DNA from 2 places in the Streptococcus sp. XMC genome. Region 1 is predicted to be linked to the other one. Evidence: predicted binding sites of a transcription regulator. Region 1 holds the regulator's gene; the other holds the start of a gene.

Evidence for each region. The regulator Rex, encoded in region 1, represses fermentation and respiration genes when NADH is low (regulators of the CRP and FNR family bind a similar motif). The targets are predictions, from matches to a motif close to TTGTGAANTANTTCACAA.
Region 2: LXO72_RS02400 ((S)-acetoin forming diacetyl reductase) is a predicted target of Rex. The motif match lies at 5,862-5,879, and genes of this name have one in related genera.

The regions. Positions count from the first base shown of each region.
Region 1 covers NZ_JAJTNQ010000001.1:739,433-746,993, reverse strand. The annotation lists gene gyrA (DNA gyrase subunit A) at 1-656, shown strand, start outside; gene LXO72_RS03470 (class A sortase) at 665-1,411, shown strand; gene LXO72_RS03465 (porphobilinogen deaminase) at 1,564-1,842, shown strand; gene radC (RadC family protein) at 1,905-2,588, shown strand; gene LXO72_RS03455 (redox-sensing transcriptional repressor Rex) at 2,777-3,421, opposite strand; gene LXO72_RS03450 (DUF4649 family protein) at 3,515-3,751, opposite strand; gene LXO72_RS03445 (DUF1831 domain-containing protein) at 3,751-4,098, opposite strand; gene LXO72_RS03440 (cysteine desulfurase family protein) at 4,088-5,215, opposite strand; gene LXO72_RS03435 (ribose-phosphate diphosphokinase) at 5,225-6,181, opposite strand; gene LXO72_RS03430 (CYTH domain-containing protein) at 6,244-6,810, opposite strand; gene LXO72_RS03425 (GTP pyrophosphokinase) at 6,906-7,561, shown strand, end outside; gene LXO72_RS03420 (NAD kinase) at 7,561-7,561, shown strand, end outside.
Region 2 covers NZ_JAJTNQ010000001.1:513,590-521,150, reverse strand. The annotation lists gene trhA (PAQR family membrane homeostasis protein TrhA) at 1-462, shown strand, start outside; gene LXO72_RS02425 (aminotransferase-like domain-containing protein) at 551-1,819, shown strand; gene LXO72_RS02420 (hypothetical protein) at 1,959-2,621, shown strand; gene LXO72_RS02415 (MmcQ/YjbR family DNA-binding protein) at 2,714-3,373, opposite strand; gene LXO72_RS02410 (copper homeostasis protein CutC) at 3,450-4,085, opposite strand; gene LXO72_RS02405 (hypothetical protein) at 4,195-4,797, opposite strand; gene LXO72_RS02400 ((S)-acetoin forming diacetyl reductase) at 4,974-5,738, opposite strand; gene LXO72_RS02395 (MIP/aquaporin family protein) at 6,406-7,107, opposite strand; gene glpO (type 1 glycerol-3-phosphate oxidase) at 7,177-7,561, opposite strand, start outside.

The DNA of each region.
Region 1 (7,561 bases):
TCGCTCAGGATCGTAGTGAAGACTCCTATCTCTTCTTTACAACGCGTTCTGGACTAGTTAAACGGACCAGTGTGGCCGAGTTTGCCAACATCCGTCAAAATGGCTTGAAAGCTCTTAACCTCAAAGATGAGGATGAGCTAATCAACGTCTTCCTTACTGATGGGAATGCTGACGTTATCATTGGGACTAAATTTGGGTATTCTGTTCGTTTCAAAGAGTCTGTTGTTCGGAATATGGGACGTTCAGCAACTGGTGTCCGAGGTGTCAACCTTCGTCCGGGGGATCAAGTGGTCGGTGCAAGCGTGATTACAGATCAAGATGAAGTATTGATTATCACTGAAAAGGGATATGGTAAACGCACGCGTGCTGATGAGTATCCAACCAAAGGACGTGGTGGTAAAGGGATTAAAACTGCGAATGTGGCTGAGAAAAATGGTCCTCTTGCCGGTCTCATGACTGTCAAAGGAGATGAGGATTTGATGATTATCACCAATACAGGCGTCATGATTCGTACAAGCGTCGCGAATATTTCTCAAACTGGACGTTCGACTATGGGTGTGAAAGTCATGCGTCTGGATCAAGATGCCCAAATCGTAACCTTTACAACGGTTCAAGCTGACGAAAAAGATGAGTCAGAAACTGAAAGTGAAGGGTAGGGTGAACAATGGCTTCAAGAAGAAAAAAGAAGAAAACAAGCTTACGCAATCGCTTGATTAATATCTTTGCTACCTTGCTGATCCTTTTGTCTATCGCTCTGATTTTTAATGCTCCGATTCGGAACATGATCATGGTTTGGCATACCAATCAGTACCAGGTCAACAAGGTATCGAAAAAGACCATCGATAAGAATAAAGAGGCTAAGACTAGCTTTGATTTTAAAGAAGTCAAATCGCTGTCTACAGAATCTGTCATCAATGCCCAATGGCAGGCACAAAAGTTACCTGTTATTGGAGGAATTGCAATTCCAGAATTGAAGATGAACCTTCCGATTTTTAAAGGCTTAGATAATGTGGGGCTTTATTATGGAGCAGGTACCATGAAAGAGGACCAGGTTATGGGGCAAAGGAATTACTCCTTAGCTAGTCACCATGTCTTTGGTTTGACTGGGGCAAATGAAATGCTCTTTTCCCCATTAGAACATGCCAAAGCTGGAATGAAAATCTATATCACTGATAAGGAAAAGGTCTATACCTATGTCATCAATTCTGTTGAGACAGTAACGCCAGATCGGGTCGATGTCATTGCAGATCGAGAAGGGGTAAATGAAATTACCTTGGTGACCTGTGAGGATGCCGCAGCAACTTATCGTACGATTGTAAAAGGTACTTTAGAAACTTCAGTAGATTACTCGAAAGCACCAAAAGATATCCTAGAAGCTTTCACAAAATCTTATAATCAAATGCAATTATAATCAACAAAAAAAGAGGTCCTTGACCTCTTTTTTCTGTTAATTTTCTGCCAATTTGTAAGAGGATAGTCATAAAATGTTACCTGACTGACATATTTTTGCATGCTTTCTATTTTATAATAGAAGAGTGATAGAAAGAAGCTTGGAGGAACCGAATGCCTACAGAAGATATCTATACTCTGCTAAGAAATTTCTACGGCTTACTGGTCAATGATTTTCCAAAAACGGGACTCATTACCAAGGGAATCTACGAAGTTGAACAGGTCTTTAAAACCATTGAAAACCTTCCTGATGATCAAGAACACTTAATTCGATACGAAATTCGTCAATTCCTAACGACCTTGGAACAAGTGCAAGAAGGCTATAGAATTAACTTCTCAAATGAAGAAACTCGAATCCTTGAAAACCTAAGAGAAGTAGTTTGTCCTATATAAATTTTATACAGACTCATCCATTTTCCTCCTCAATTGCGAATTATTAATTGAGGAGGTTTTTTATGTATCATATTGTATTTCAAGAAGCTAGTCTTTTACCTAGAGAACGCTTGCTTACAGAAGGCCCTGATAAGCTCAGTAATCAAGAATTGCTGTCCATCTTATTACGGACGGGGAACAAAAATAAAACAGTCTACGAGATCGCACAGGAGCTCTTAGGCTCACTAAAGAGCTTAAAGGAATTGGCTAGTATGAGCTTTCAGGAGCTACAGGAAGTTCCAGGGATTGGGAAAGTAAAGGCAATTGAGCTGTTAGCTGCTATTGAATTTGGGAAACGAATCCAGACTTCCCAAGTGATTGAAACAGAACAAATTATGAGTAGTCAGAAGCTTGCAAAGATGATGCAGCAAAAGATCGGCCATGAGAAACAAGAGCATTTACTGGCCTTGTATCTGAATACCCAGAATCAAATTATCCATCAGCAAGTGATTTTTATCGGAACAGTCAATCGTAGTATTGCAGAACCTCGAGAGATCTTGCATTATGCCATCAAGCATATGGCGACGTCTTTAATTCTTGTTCATAACCATCCATCTGGAATCATTCATCCTAGCAAGAATGATGATGGTGTCACCAAACAAATGATTGAAGCTTGCAATTGTCTTGGAATTGTTTTTCTTGACCATCTGATTGTCTCAACTGATGATTATTATAGCTACCGGGAGGAGACAGACTTATTGGTATAGAAAGAAGGAGAGTGGGACAGAAATCGGTCATTCGTTAGAATTCGATTTCGTCGTCCCACCTCTGCACAGTTTAGTAGGGCTATAAAAGCTGATGAACTCAGCGTAGTAGAGCCCACTCAAGCACTGCGTCTTGCTCGACAATCTAAAGACAATAGAGAGGCTAGGACTTTTGTCCCAGCCTCATTTTATCATGTATTTTTGCGCATAAAGTAGAGAAGGGTTTGCAGTTCACTGGTTAGATCAACATATTGGACAACCACATCTTTTGGAACTGTTAAGTGTACTGGAGAAAAGCTAAGGATTCCCTTGATACCAGCTTCAACCAGTACATCTGCAACTTCTTGAGATTTTACACTTGGAACGGTTAAAATGGCTGTTTGGATCTCTTGTCCCTCTAGTTTTTCTTTCAGCGTTGAGATGCCGTAAATCGGAATACCATCTTTACTTTTAGTACCGACTAACTCATGATCATCGGTATCAAATGCCATGACAATCTTCATCTTGTTTCGCTCATGGAAACGATAGTGAAGAAGGGCACTTCCCATATTCCCAATACCGACGATAGCAACATTGGTGATGGAGTTATCATTTAAGAGATCTGCGAAAAAGTTCATTAACTTTTTGACATCATAACCAAAACCACGTCGTCCTAGCTCCCCGAAGTAGGAGAAGTCGCGACGAACAGTTGCGGAGTCAATCCCGATGGCTTCAGCAATCTGTTTTGAATTGGCTCTCTCGATTTTCTCTGCATTAAAGCGTTTAAAAATGCGGTAGTAGAGGGAGAGTCGTTTGGCAGTAGCACGAGGAATTGGATTAGTCTTATCTTGTTTCACAATATCACAACCTTTCAAATCTATTGTATAAAAAGTTTGTGAATAAAGCAACTATCTTCTACTAAAAAAACACCAAAAAGGTGCTTTTCTTTCTTAGTTGGAATTTCTTAAACTCTGATCAAACTGAATCAGATAGCGATAGAAGTCGCCTATCTTTCCAGTAAAAGGTAATGTTTGTCCCTTGTAGGATACAGAAACAACCTGATAGGAATCTGGAAGGGTCACACAGCCTGAAAAAGCTAATAAACAGTGATCCAAATTATCGTAGCTGATCTGACGTTCCTTTTTGTATGCATCCAAATAAGTGAGGACTATGAGACCATTGGTCATTACTTTTCAATCCTTTCAAAGATTTCCCGTTCAACTAGACTATCCATAAGGAAGTAGAATTTTTGTTGGATGATTTTATTTTCTGGATTTTTAAAAATATTCACCAAGCGAAGGCCTGACTTATCAGTAATGTTAATTTTAAATCCTGTTAAATCCTTATTGATGATAATTTTTAGCTTAAAGCCATCCCCGCTGTTTGGAACAGCTTCCAATAAACGATTTAATTCGTAGTTCCCAACCTTTGTTTGTGCAAAGGTATTGTCGCGTAGGGTATATTTTTTAATATTTGGATGGATTGCGTATGTGTAATCGCAGTTTGGTAATGAGACAGATGTTTCAAATGCCATGTAATTCTCCTAAAATTTTGTGAATGGTTGTTATAAAAGTATCGACCTCAGCGGTCGTATTGAATTCGGATAAACTAATGCGAATAGATTCCTTCAATCGATGAGAATCTTCGCCATAATAAGCCGCAAGAACGTGGCTTGGTTGAACAGTTCCTGCTGTACAAGCAGAGCCGGTTGAGACTGAAATTCCTGCCATGTCTAAACGAAGCAGTAAGATATCATTGCTGATACATGGGAAGCCAATATTTAAGACATGAGGAAGTTTGGAGTCTGTGCAATTCAGATAAAAATCTAGATCCTCTAGGCCAGTTAGGATACGCTCAGATAGGCTCTGAATATACTGGTAATTTGCGTCTAACTGATCAGTTGCTTCTTTGAGGGCTTGAGCCATTCCAGCAATTGAAATCAAGTTCTCTGTACTAGCTCGACGCTTGTCTTCTTGGTCACCACCGTGTAAGAGATTGAAAAAGTCAGGCTTTCTAGCATAGAGAAGACCAACTCCCTTAGGCCCATGAAATTTATGGGCAGAGGCGGTTAGAAAATCAATTCCTAGCTCTTCAGGGGCTACAGAAAGCTTGCCAACGGCTTGAACAGCATCCACATGAAAAGCAGCAGGATGGTCTTTTAAAAGGTCTGCAATAGCCTTGATGGGCAAGAGATCACCGGTTTCGTTATTGGCATACATGGTGGACACCAAAATAGTATCAGGACGAAGGGTGGCTTGAATATCTTCTGGCCGAATCATTTGATTGACTGGGTGAATAATGGTTACTTCAAATCCATGTTCTTGGACCAAGTACTCAATCGGTTCCAGAACGGCATGGTGTTCGATAGCCGTGGTGATAATATGCTTGCCTTTCTGTCTGTGTTTAAGACAGTAGCCCTTTATAACAGTGTTATTGCTTTCGGTTCCCCCAGAAGTGAAGGTAATTTGTTGACTAGAGGTTTTTAAACAAGTTGCAACGCATTCCCTAGCATCTCTAAGAATCTTTTTCGCTTGGCGACCGTGGGAGTGGAGACTGGATGGATTTCCGAAACTGGATTCCATTGTTTCTGTCATCACCTTGATCACTCCAGGGCTTAGAGGAGTTGTTGCTGCATTGTCAAAATAAATCACGCCGTCACCTTATTTCTTGTGGTATGCAAAGAGTGGACTAACAGGTTTACGCTCTTGGATACGAACAAGGGCATCTCCAATCAATTCGCTTGCAGTAATGTATTTTACATTTTTTGGTTTTTGCTCTTTGGTTGCTACAGAGTCTGTAACTAAAATTTCTTTAATCGGAGCTTGGTCTAGCAATTCTGCTGCTCCCTTAACGAAAAGTCCGTGACTAGAAACAGCATAAATCTCAGTAGCACCATCCCGTTGAACAATTTTTGCAGCTTCAGAGAAGGTTTTTCCTGTATTCAAAATATCATCGATAAGGATTGCTTTTTTGCCTTTAACATCCCCGATGATGTAGCCTTGGTCACGGCTGGCATCGTCTTGGGCGTAGTCAATGATGGCAATTGGGGCATCTAGATATTCAGCAAGATTACGTGCTCGTTTCACTCCGGAGTTTTTAGGACTGACAACCACCACATCTGAACCGGTTAAACCTTGTTTGATATAATGATCAGCAAATAGAGGAATCGTGAACAAGTTGTCTACTGGGATATCGAAGAAGCCTTGTACTTGAACTGCATGAAGATCGAGTGTTACAACACGATCTACCCCTGCCTTGACCAACATATTGGCAACCAATTTCGCTGTAATAGGTTCGCGAGGAGCAGCGGTACGGTCTTGACGTGCATAACCAAAGTATGGAAGAACGACGTTAACGGTATGAGCGCTAGCTCGTTGGCAAGCATCTACCATGATTAACAATTCCATCAAGTGATTGTTAACAGGGAAGCTGGTAGATTGGATGATATAAATATCATATCCACGGACACTTTCTTCGATATTAATTTGGATTTCACCATCTGAGAATTGACGTGAAGAAAGCTTTCCGAGTGGGATGCCAGCAACTTCCGAAATTTTTTGTGCAATTTCTTGATTGGAGTTGAGTGCGAAGAGCTTCATATTGTTTTTTTCTGACATGTGTTTGATCCTCATTTAGATATTATTGTCTAGTCTTATTTTAGCAAAAAAATTCAGTAATTTCAGCTTTTTAGCAAACTTTGAGCCAATCTGGCCACTTTACTTTTTGCTGGCTTATATTCAATTTGTTTTTCCTTGAGAAATTCGTGAAAATAAGTTTCATCTGAGGCAACATCTACCTCCATTTCCAACTCATAGTCCTCAATAGAATTATAACGACTACGGTCAAAGGCTAATAAACCTTTAGGGATTCTTTTCTCACGTCTCTCTGTTTCCAGACTACCCCAGACATCTAAGGCAGCTAGTGGAATTCCTAAATCAGTGAGAAAGCTGGCAATCTCACCTTGAGGGAGTTTTTTCTTGGATAGAAAGTCTTTTACCTGATCAAATGTAAGAGCTTGGTTGTATTCAAAATGTCCCGCTTCTTGCGGTACTTTAAGGGTTAGCTCAGCCCGATCAGCTAAGGTACGAATTCGCAAGGCCATCTGATGATTCCGGATGGCTTGGTCGGGCGTATCGATATAGTGATTGGTTTGTCGAATAGGAGGTTGTTCCTTGAAAAAATCCATAAGAGAGTCGTATTCTTCCTTGGTTAGTAAGGTTTTAAATTCAATTTCTAAATGATTCATAGCCACGTCCTTTTCTTTCGTTTGCAAGCTCTTTATGATATAATAATAGATGTGTTTATTTTATAAAAAAAACTTTGAGATGACAAGGTGATTCAATGGCGATTGATTGGGAAAATTTTTTAGATCCCTATATCCAAGCAGTTGGTGAGTTGAAGATTAAGCTTCGTGGGATAAGAAAGCAGTATCGCAAACAACAAAAGCATTCCCCAATCGAGTTTGTGACCGGTCGTGTGAAGCCGATTGAGAGTATTCTCGAAAAAATGGAACGCAGAAGTATTTCTGAAGAGAACCTGGCTCAAGATATGCAAGATATTGCTGGTCTGCGGGTTATGGTTCAATTTGTTGATGACGTAGAAGAAGTCCTAGAAGTTCTTCGTAAGCGTCAAGATATGCGAGTGGTGCAGGAAAGAGATTATATTCGTCACAAAAAGTCGAGTGGCTATCGAAGCTATCACGTTGTAGTAGAGTATCCAGTAGATACCATTAATGGCTATGAAACCATTTTGGCAGAGATACAGATTCGTACTCTGTCTATGAATTTTTGGGCCACCATTGAACACTCATTAAATTACAAATATAAAGGAGATTTTCCGGACGAGATTAAAAAGCGTCTTGAAGTCACTGCGAATTTGGCTTATCAACTCGACGAGGAAATGGGCGCCATTCGTGATGCCATTCAGGAGGCGCAAGCCCTTTTTGATCCTATGCATCGTAAATTAAACGATGGTGTCGGAAATAGTGATGATACAGA
Region 2 (7,561 bases), 230 kb from region 1:
ATGTTTCTCTCATCGACCATCTACCATGCCATGGCCTATGACTCACCTCAGAAGTATGTCCTACGGATCATCGATCACTCCATGATTTATATTGCCATTGCAGGTAGCTACACACCCGTCGTCCTTTCTCTCATGAACAACTGGTTCGGCTATGCCATTATCCTGATTCAATGGGGGACGACTATCTTCGGAATTCTTTATAAGATTTTTGCTAAGAAGGTAAATGAAAAATTCAGCTTGGCCCTCTATTTGATTATGGGATGGTTGGTGATTTTCATTATCCCTCAGATCATCAGCCAGACAAGTCCAACCTTCTGGGGCTTGATGCTGATGGGTGGCCTGTGTTATACAGTTGGAGCTGGATTTTACGCCAAAAAGAAACCTTATTTCCATATGATTTGGCACCTCTTCATCTTAGCCGCTTCTGCCCTCCAATATATCGCAATTGTTTATGTCATGTAAGACAGTGACTCTCTTATAGGGAGTCACTTTTTAGTTGCTTTTTTACATCCAATTGACTACAATAAAGAAAAATTGTACGGGGACAGTTATGACAACAAAATACCAAAAGATTTTTACAACATTGAAAAACCAGATTGACCAGGGGATCCTAAAAACTGGCGACCGCCTGCCTTCCGTTCGCCAACTAGCCAGTCAGTATGCCTGCAGCAAGGATACCGTCCAACGGGCTCTGCTCGAGCTCAGCTACAAGAACTATATCTATGCCAAGCCCCAAAGTGGCTATTATGTCCTGGAGGAAGAGACTGGAAAGCATACTGATCTGCCTCTACGACTCAAGGAAGATCGCTTCCAGGCCTTTGAAGACTTTCGGACTTGTATCAACGAAACACTTGTCGGTCGTGATAATTACCTCTTCAACTACTATGAAAAACAGGAAGGTTTAGTCGATCTCCGTCAATCTATTGCTTCTCTCCTGCGAGAAGATGCTATATATACCCAGGAGAAACAAATCGTTATCACCTCAGGAACCCAGCAAGCCCTCTACCTCCTAAGCCAGGTCGCCTTCCCAAACCAAAAAGAAGAAATCCTAGTAGAGCAGCCAACCTACTATCGTATCAACAAGTTAATTCAGGAGCAAGACTTACCTTATCAAAGCATCAATCGCTTGCCTCAAGGAATTGACTTTGACCAACTGGAAGCTATTTTCAAAAGTGGCAAGATCAAATTTTTCTATACCATTCCCCGCTACCATTATCCTCTGGGACATAGTTATAGCAAACAAGAGAAGGAGCAGATATTGGCCTTAGCAAAGCTCTATGATGTCTATATTGTCGAGGACGATTACTTGGGGGATTATGATCCACATTTTTCTCCTAGCTTTCATTATCTGGATGCATCTGACCGGGTCATCTACATCAAGTCCTTTTCTACCAGCCTCTTTTCTGCCCTCCGCATCACTTCTATGGTCCTGCCCCAAGCACTTCTTTCCCCTGTCTTAAAACTCAAGGGTACACTCGACTACGAAAGTAACTTGGTCATGCAGAAGGCCTTGAGCCTCTATATTGACAATGGCATGTTTGCAAAAAACAAAGAGCTCCTTCACCAACAACAAGTCATCCAAAAAGAGCAAGCCACTTCCCTACTCCAGCAACATTCCCTGTCCGTCCCCGTATGGCCAGTCATTGGAGGAGTCTTACTAGATTTAAGACAGGTCCCTTCGCTCGCTCGACTAAAACATAGCGGTCTCCCTCTCCACTTCTTCGAATCTGCCTATATTCAAAGCTGTCCCTATGCCTTTGCCCGTATCAATCAGGACAAACTGGAAGAGGTTTTACCCCAAATTATCGCTTATCTATGATTCAATCCCATCCTTCTATTCTTGAGTTATTTTTATATATAAAACTATGTTACGAAAATATTACATTTATTACAAAAACCACTTGACATCTGTAACAATAGGAGTATAATCTAAGTCAGAAAGATAAAGAGGTGATATTATGAAACGATCTTTGATTCGTTGGACTGCAGCCTCTCTTGTGGCTGCATCACTTGGGCTTGCTTTGGGAGGGTGTGGCTCAAAAGATAAAACAACTTCCTCATCCGAAAAAGCTTCTAGCTCGAAGGTTGAGAAAAAACCAAAAGCTAGCTTGAATAAAAAAGCTACAGCTTCTTCTTCTCAAGCAAAAGAAAATACTACTCCTTCAAGTCAGGCAAGTAACCCGTCAGCTTCAACTGAACCGAACAAGGCAGAAGATACATCTTCAACTGATCAAGCAGTTGTTCCTGCAGGACTTGTCGGCACTTGGGTAGGATCTAGCCCTCAGGCGGATAGCATCAAAATGACTATTGAAGCCAATGGTGATATTACAACTGTCGTTAGCTTTAAAAATGATAGTGAACCAACACGCACAGCTACCTATACTGCAAGAGCTATTCAAGCATCTGGTAATGTCTATTACTGGGAGTCAGAAGGTCTTAATGGCGCAGATGCATTACTTCCTGGTATTACTGGATTAGGAGTAGCAAATTTCCGCTTCAAACCAGGATTTATCCTTGAGGAAGGTCATTATACTCCGATAGCCTTCACAACAGATATCAATACAGAGTTTGACTATAGCAATTACAGAGATTTCCACTTCTCATTGACCAAAGAACAATAAGGACAGGAAATTCACCACTAAAAAAGAATGTTGACCCCTCAACATTCTTTTTTATGTTTCATTCACTTTCACAAATCAATTGGGTTAACCCCTTACTTCTTGGTCAAAGTCCAACTCTTGGCCACAAGCTCGAAAAGATAATTATCCTCTACTCGTTCATCCAAGGGAATACTGATCCAGTATTTCTTGTTCATATGGTAGGCCGGATAGAATGGAGGCTCTTCTAAGAGTTGGCTGACCTGGTCCAGTTTGAGATTTAAGACCTCAATCTTTCCTTCCTGTCTCGCATCTAGCTTGGACCAGTCAATCTTCATGAGAACGCCAAACCATTTGAGATCTTCTTGATGACGAAAGACACCCGAGTCCGGTGAGCGGTCCCAGAGATATTCGAGGGGACGATCATACTGCTGGCTGATCCAATCCACCAAGCGCTTGGTCTGTGGATACATAAAATCTTTGACAGCAAAACAGGAGCTTCTGATATCTTCCAAGGCCTGCTGACAGGCTTCTCTGACTTGCCCCACATATTGACCCACCATCTGGTCCATATGGAGCTGCATATAGTCGTCACCTGTTTCTTGATCCACTAACCAAAAATCCACTTCCTTACCTTGGACAGTCACATAGAGCTTGAAGTCTCCATCGAGGATTAGTTGCTCATAGTGATAGGCCTCTCCCTGCTCTGAAAACCCATAAGCCAGGGCTTTTTCTTTATCTATACTATATTTCTCAAAATAATCTGGTAAAAACACTGGTCTACTCCTTCTTCTCCAGTATACCAAAAAGAAGCAAAAAATGAGTTGAGAATGGTCCTCAACTCATATACATTTAAAAGACAACTCGAGTCCCATGGACCTGATTCACTCCTGGAACGTCAAGGAAAAGCTGACGATTCTCCAAGGAGACACCGCCACCTGCCAAGATTTCTACCTGGCCATCCGCTAACTTAGCATACTCTTCGTAGCGTGCTAAACGTTGTTCTAAGTCTGTTTCTGGACTGCCGGCTCTTGTTAATAGTCGGGTCACGCCCACTTCCTTCATCCACTCGATCGTCGATGCTTGATCTTCTAGAGGAATCTGGTCAAATGCCATATGCATGGTCAATTCAAACCCTTGGCTAGCTTGGATGAAACGAAGCATGGCATCTTTATCCAGCTGATTGTCAGCAGTCAAGACACCTACCGCCAAGCCATCAACACCCAAATCACGAGCAACTTTCCAGTCTTCTAACATAATGGCTAGCTCTTGATCAGAGTATACAAAATCTCCACCTCGTGGACGAATCATGACGATAACCTTGGCCTTATACTCTTTAGCAAGCCTCACAGTCTCTTTGATCACAGCATAGCTAGGAGTCGTACCTCCTACCGCTAAGTTATCACATAGTTCTACTCGTCGCGCTCCTGCTTGAAAAGCTTTTTCTAAAAGAGTTATGTTTTCTGCACAAAATTCATATAGTGGCATTTTAAATCTCCCTGTTTCTGAAATCGTTTTCTCGTTCTACCTTACTCTTTTTTCTGGGCTTTGTCAAACAGAAAAACCATCGGCTTCATCAGAAACCAATGGTTGATCCTTAATAGGAAATGGGAACGATAATTTGTAATACCATGTTCCCTTTTTCGACCTTCGCAGAATGGATTTGATAGCCACTTGTCGGCAAGGTCAATTGGATTTGATTGCCTGTCATGGTAGCTCTGGTTCCCTCTTGGTTAACTTTTTCAGCAATTTTCGAAGCGACCAAGGCACGTGGAATTGGGAGATGGCCAAGACGGGCCCGTTCTAGGTTTAAGGTCAATTGTTGATCCGTCACACTCGCTGAAAAGTCCATGCTCACCATGGTTTCCACCGGTCCTAGTTCAATCGGCACCTGAACATTGATATAGTCTCCATTCATAGAGACAGCTGTATTGAGGAGTGTTTCATCCGAAACCTCTCCAAGCATTCCTTTAATGACTTGGCGCAATTGAGGAGAATTCAGCTGAAGTTCTGTTTGCAGGCCAGATGTTGTTAAGTCTGCTGTAGAAAGACCTTCTTGGGCTAGATCTACCAGCGAAGTATTCACTGTCACATTTTTAAATTGTTCTTGAGTCGAAACTTTTGCCGGTATCAAGAAAATTGCTAAGACAATCACTAGGAGGAAGGTCAGTCCGATGATTCGTTTGATCCATTTCCACATATGGTCACCTCTTTTCGTTTTAATGGATGGAAGAGAGTTCATCTCTATCACTATTGATCTATTCTTTTTCAAAATATGACTTCTATTCTACCCTAATTTTTCAAAAAAAGCGAACGAGAGGAATAAGGTGCACATAAGAAAAGAGGCTGGACAAAGTCCCAACCTCTGGTTTTATCTTAATGGAATTGCATCCCACCATCCACGATGATGGTTTGTCCTGTGATGTAGTTTGAATCAGGACCTGCAAGGAAGCTAACCGCTGCTGCGACATCTTCGGGTTCGGACAAACGTTTAAGGGTAATATCTTTAGCGAAAGTTTGCATACCCCATTCGTCATCTTTACCAGCGTTCTTACCAACTTCATGAGCGATATCATACATCATTGGAGTCTTAACGATACCAGGTGCATACGCATTGACAGTAATACCTGAATCAGCCAAGTCACGTGCCAAAGTTTGAGTGATACCACGAACTGCAAACTTAGTACCACCATAGACAGTCAAGTTAGGGTTACCTACAACACCTGCTTGTGAAGTTGCATTGATGATTTTTCCGCCATGGCCAAGCGCCTTGAATTGAGCTTGTGCAGCTTGAGCACCCCAGATGACACCACCAACGTTGATGGCAAAAGTGCGTTCAAATTGTTCTTCTGTAATCGTATCAAGTGGTGTAGTTGGAGCAACACCAGCGTTGTTAACGACAACATTTAAATCTCCGAAATGATCCACAACTTTTTGGAAAGCTGCAGCCACTTCAGCTTGTTTGGAGACATCAGCAACGACCGCAAAAGCATTCTCTGCTGATAACTCAGCTACTGCTTTTTCTGCTGTCTCAGCATTGTAGTCTAAGACTCCGACCTTGAAGCCATCTTGTACCAATCGTTTTGCAATCGCAAAACCGATCCCTTGACCTGCACCTGTGACAATAGCTACTTTAGACATATGATTCCTCCTTGGTATCCCCGATACCAGCAAACGTTCATAGAAGAACAGCAAAGGTTGACAGTCAGTTTTGGGTGAATCTATCATAAGTTCCTTCCAAAACTATGCTAACAGTATACTCCTTTGTGAAAAAAGTGTCAAACTCTAGCCTGTTATTTTCTAAAGTATTTTACAATCTATCTTATCTTTATTTAGTAATAGATTAACTGATTATAATAATTTTGAAAAGGGTTTTATATCTTGACAAAAACACTCCTATTGCCTATTGTTTTGGGCCTTATTTCATGCTACACTAATTATAAGACAATCAAATAATAAGGAGATCTAACAATGAAAGAATTCATGGATAAATTGAATAACCTACCTAAACCAGTTCAATACATTATTGCCATCATTATTTTCTTTATCGCGTTTTACATTTCTTATAGCTTGTTTTAAGTTAGAACGTACAAAGCACTCTTTAGCTGATACAGTATTTTAAAAGAGGCTGGGACAAAAGTCCTAGCCTCTAAATTGTCTTTGGATTATCGAGCAAGACGCAGTGGTTGAGTGGGCTCTACTACGCTGATTTTATCAGCTTTTACAGCCCTACTCAACTGTGCGGAGGTGGGACGACGGAATCGAATTCTAACGAATTACCGATTTCTGTCCCACTCTCTTTCTTTTTTTAAAACATTTTAAAGACTGCTACTGCTAGTACTGCTCCAATGATTGGTCCAACTACTGGGATCCAAGCGTAACCCCAGTCGCCATCTCCTTTGTTAGGAATAGGAAGGAGGCTGTGCATGATACGAGGACCTAAGTCACGAGCTGGATTGAGAGCGGAACCTGTGGTTCCACCGAGAGACAAACCAATCCCTACAATCAAGGTACCAACGGCAAAAGTACCAAGTCCTGCTTGAAGGTCATAAAGACCAAGTGCAAAGATAGTCAGTAGCAAGACAAAGGTTCCAAGGATTTCACTGATGAGGTTTGAAGTAGTGTCCTTAATTGCTGGACCTGTACTAAAGGTTCCAAGGATATTTCCAGGATTTTCTTCTGCTAAGTAATGCGGTTTGAACTGTAACCAGACAAGGACTTGCCCGACCATGGCTCCAGCAAATTGAGCAAGGATATAAGGAATGACTGATGCCCAAGCTAGGCCACCATTAAGGGCAACCCCAATTGTCACCGCTGGATTCAAATGAGCCGGACTTAACTTGCCAGAGATAAAGGCTGCCACTGCAACTGCAATCCCCCAACCAAGGGTAATGACGATCCAACCTGAGTTATGGCTCTTCGTTTTCGGAAGAACCACTCCTGCTACAACCCCATTTCCCAAAAGAATCAGGATTAAGGTCCCTAAAAATTCACCAAATAATTCTTTCATATGATTTATTTCTCCATTATAAAGAGGGGCCGGTCAGATATTCTCCTTTCCAACCCCTTTTTGTTTTTCTTAATTTTTTAATGCTGCCAAGTCATTGTTTTCCAAAGCGACTTGCAAGTCTTTGCGGTAGCCAACTTTTTCTTCTTCTGACCATTCATAGAAGCGTCCCATTTCATCCAAAACAGGTTCGACAATTGCATCTAAGCTATCGCGCATGAAGAGCATGTGGTTTGTCCGACGAAGAAGGAAATCAACTGGGCTGAGTGCCAATTCATTGCGCATTGCATAGTGAAGTGACAAGGTATCAGCTAAAGTCAATCCAGGTGCTTGTTCCACGCTATGAGCAAGGGCGAAGACCTTAGGTGCATTGGATCCGTATAGGTTAGCTAGGTAGTGAGCTTCCTTGCTATCCAAACCACGAGATACACCAAGTTGAGCAAAGGCTTCGATTTCA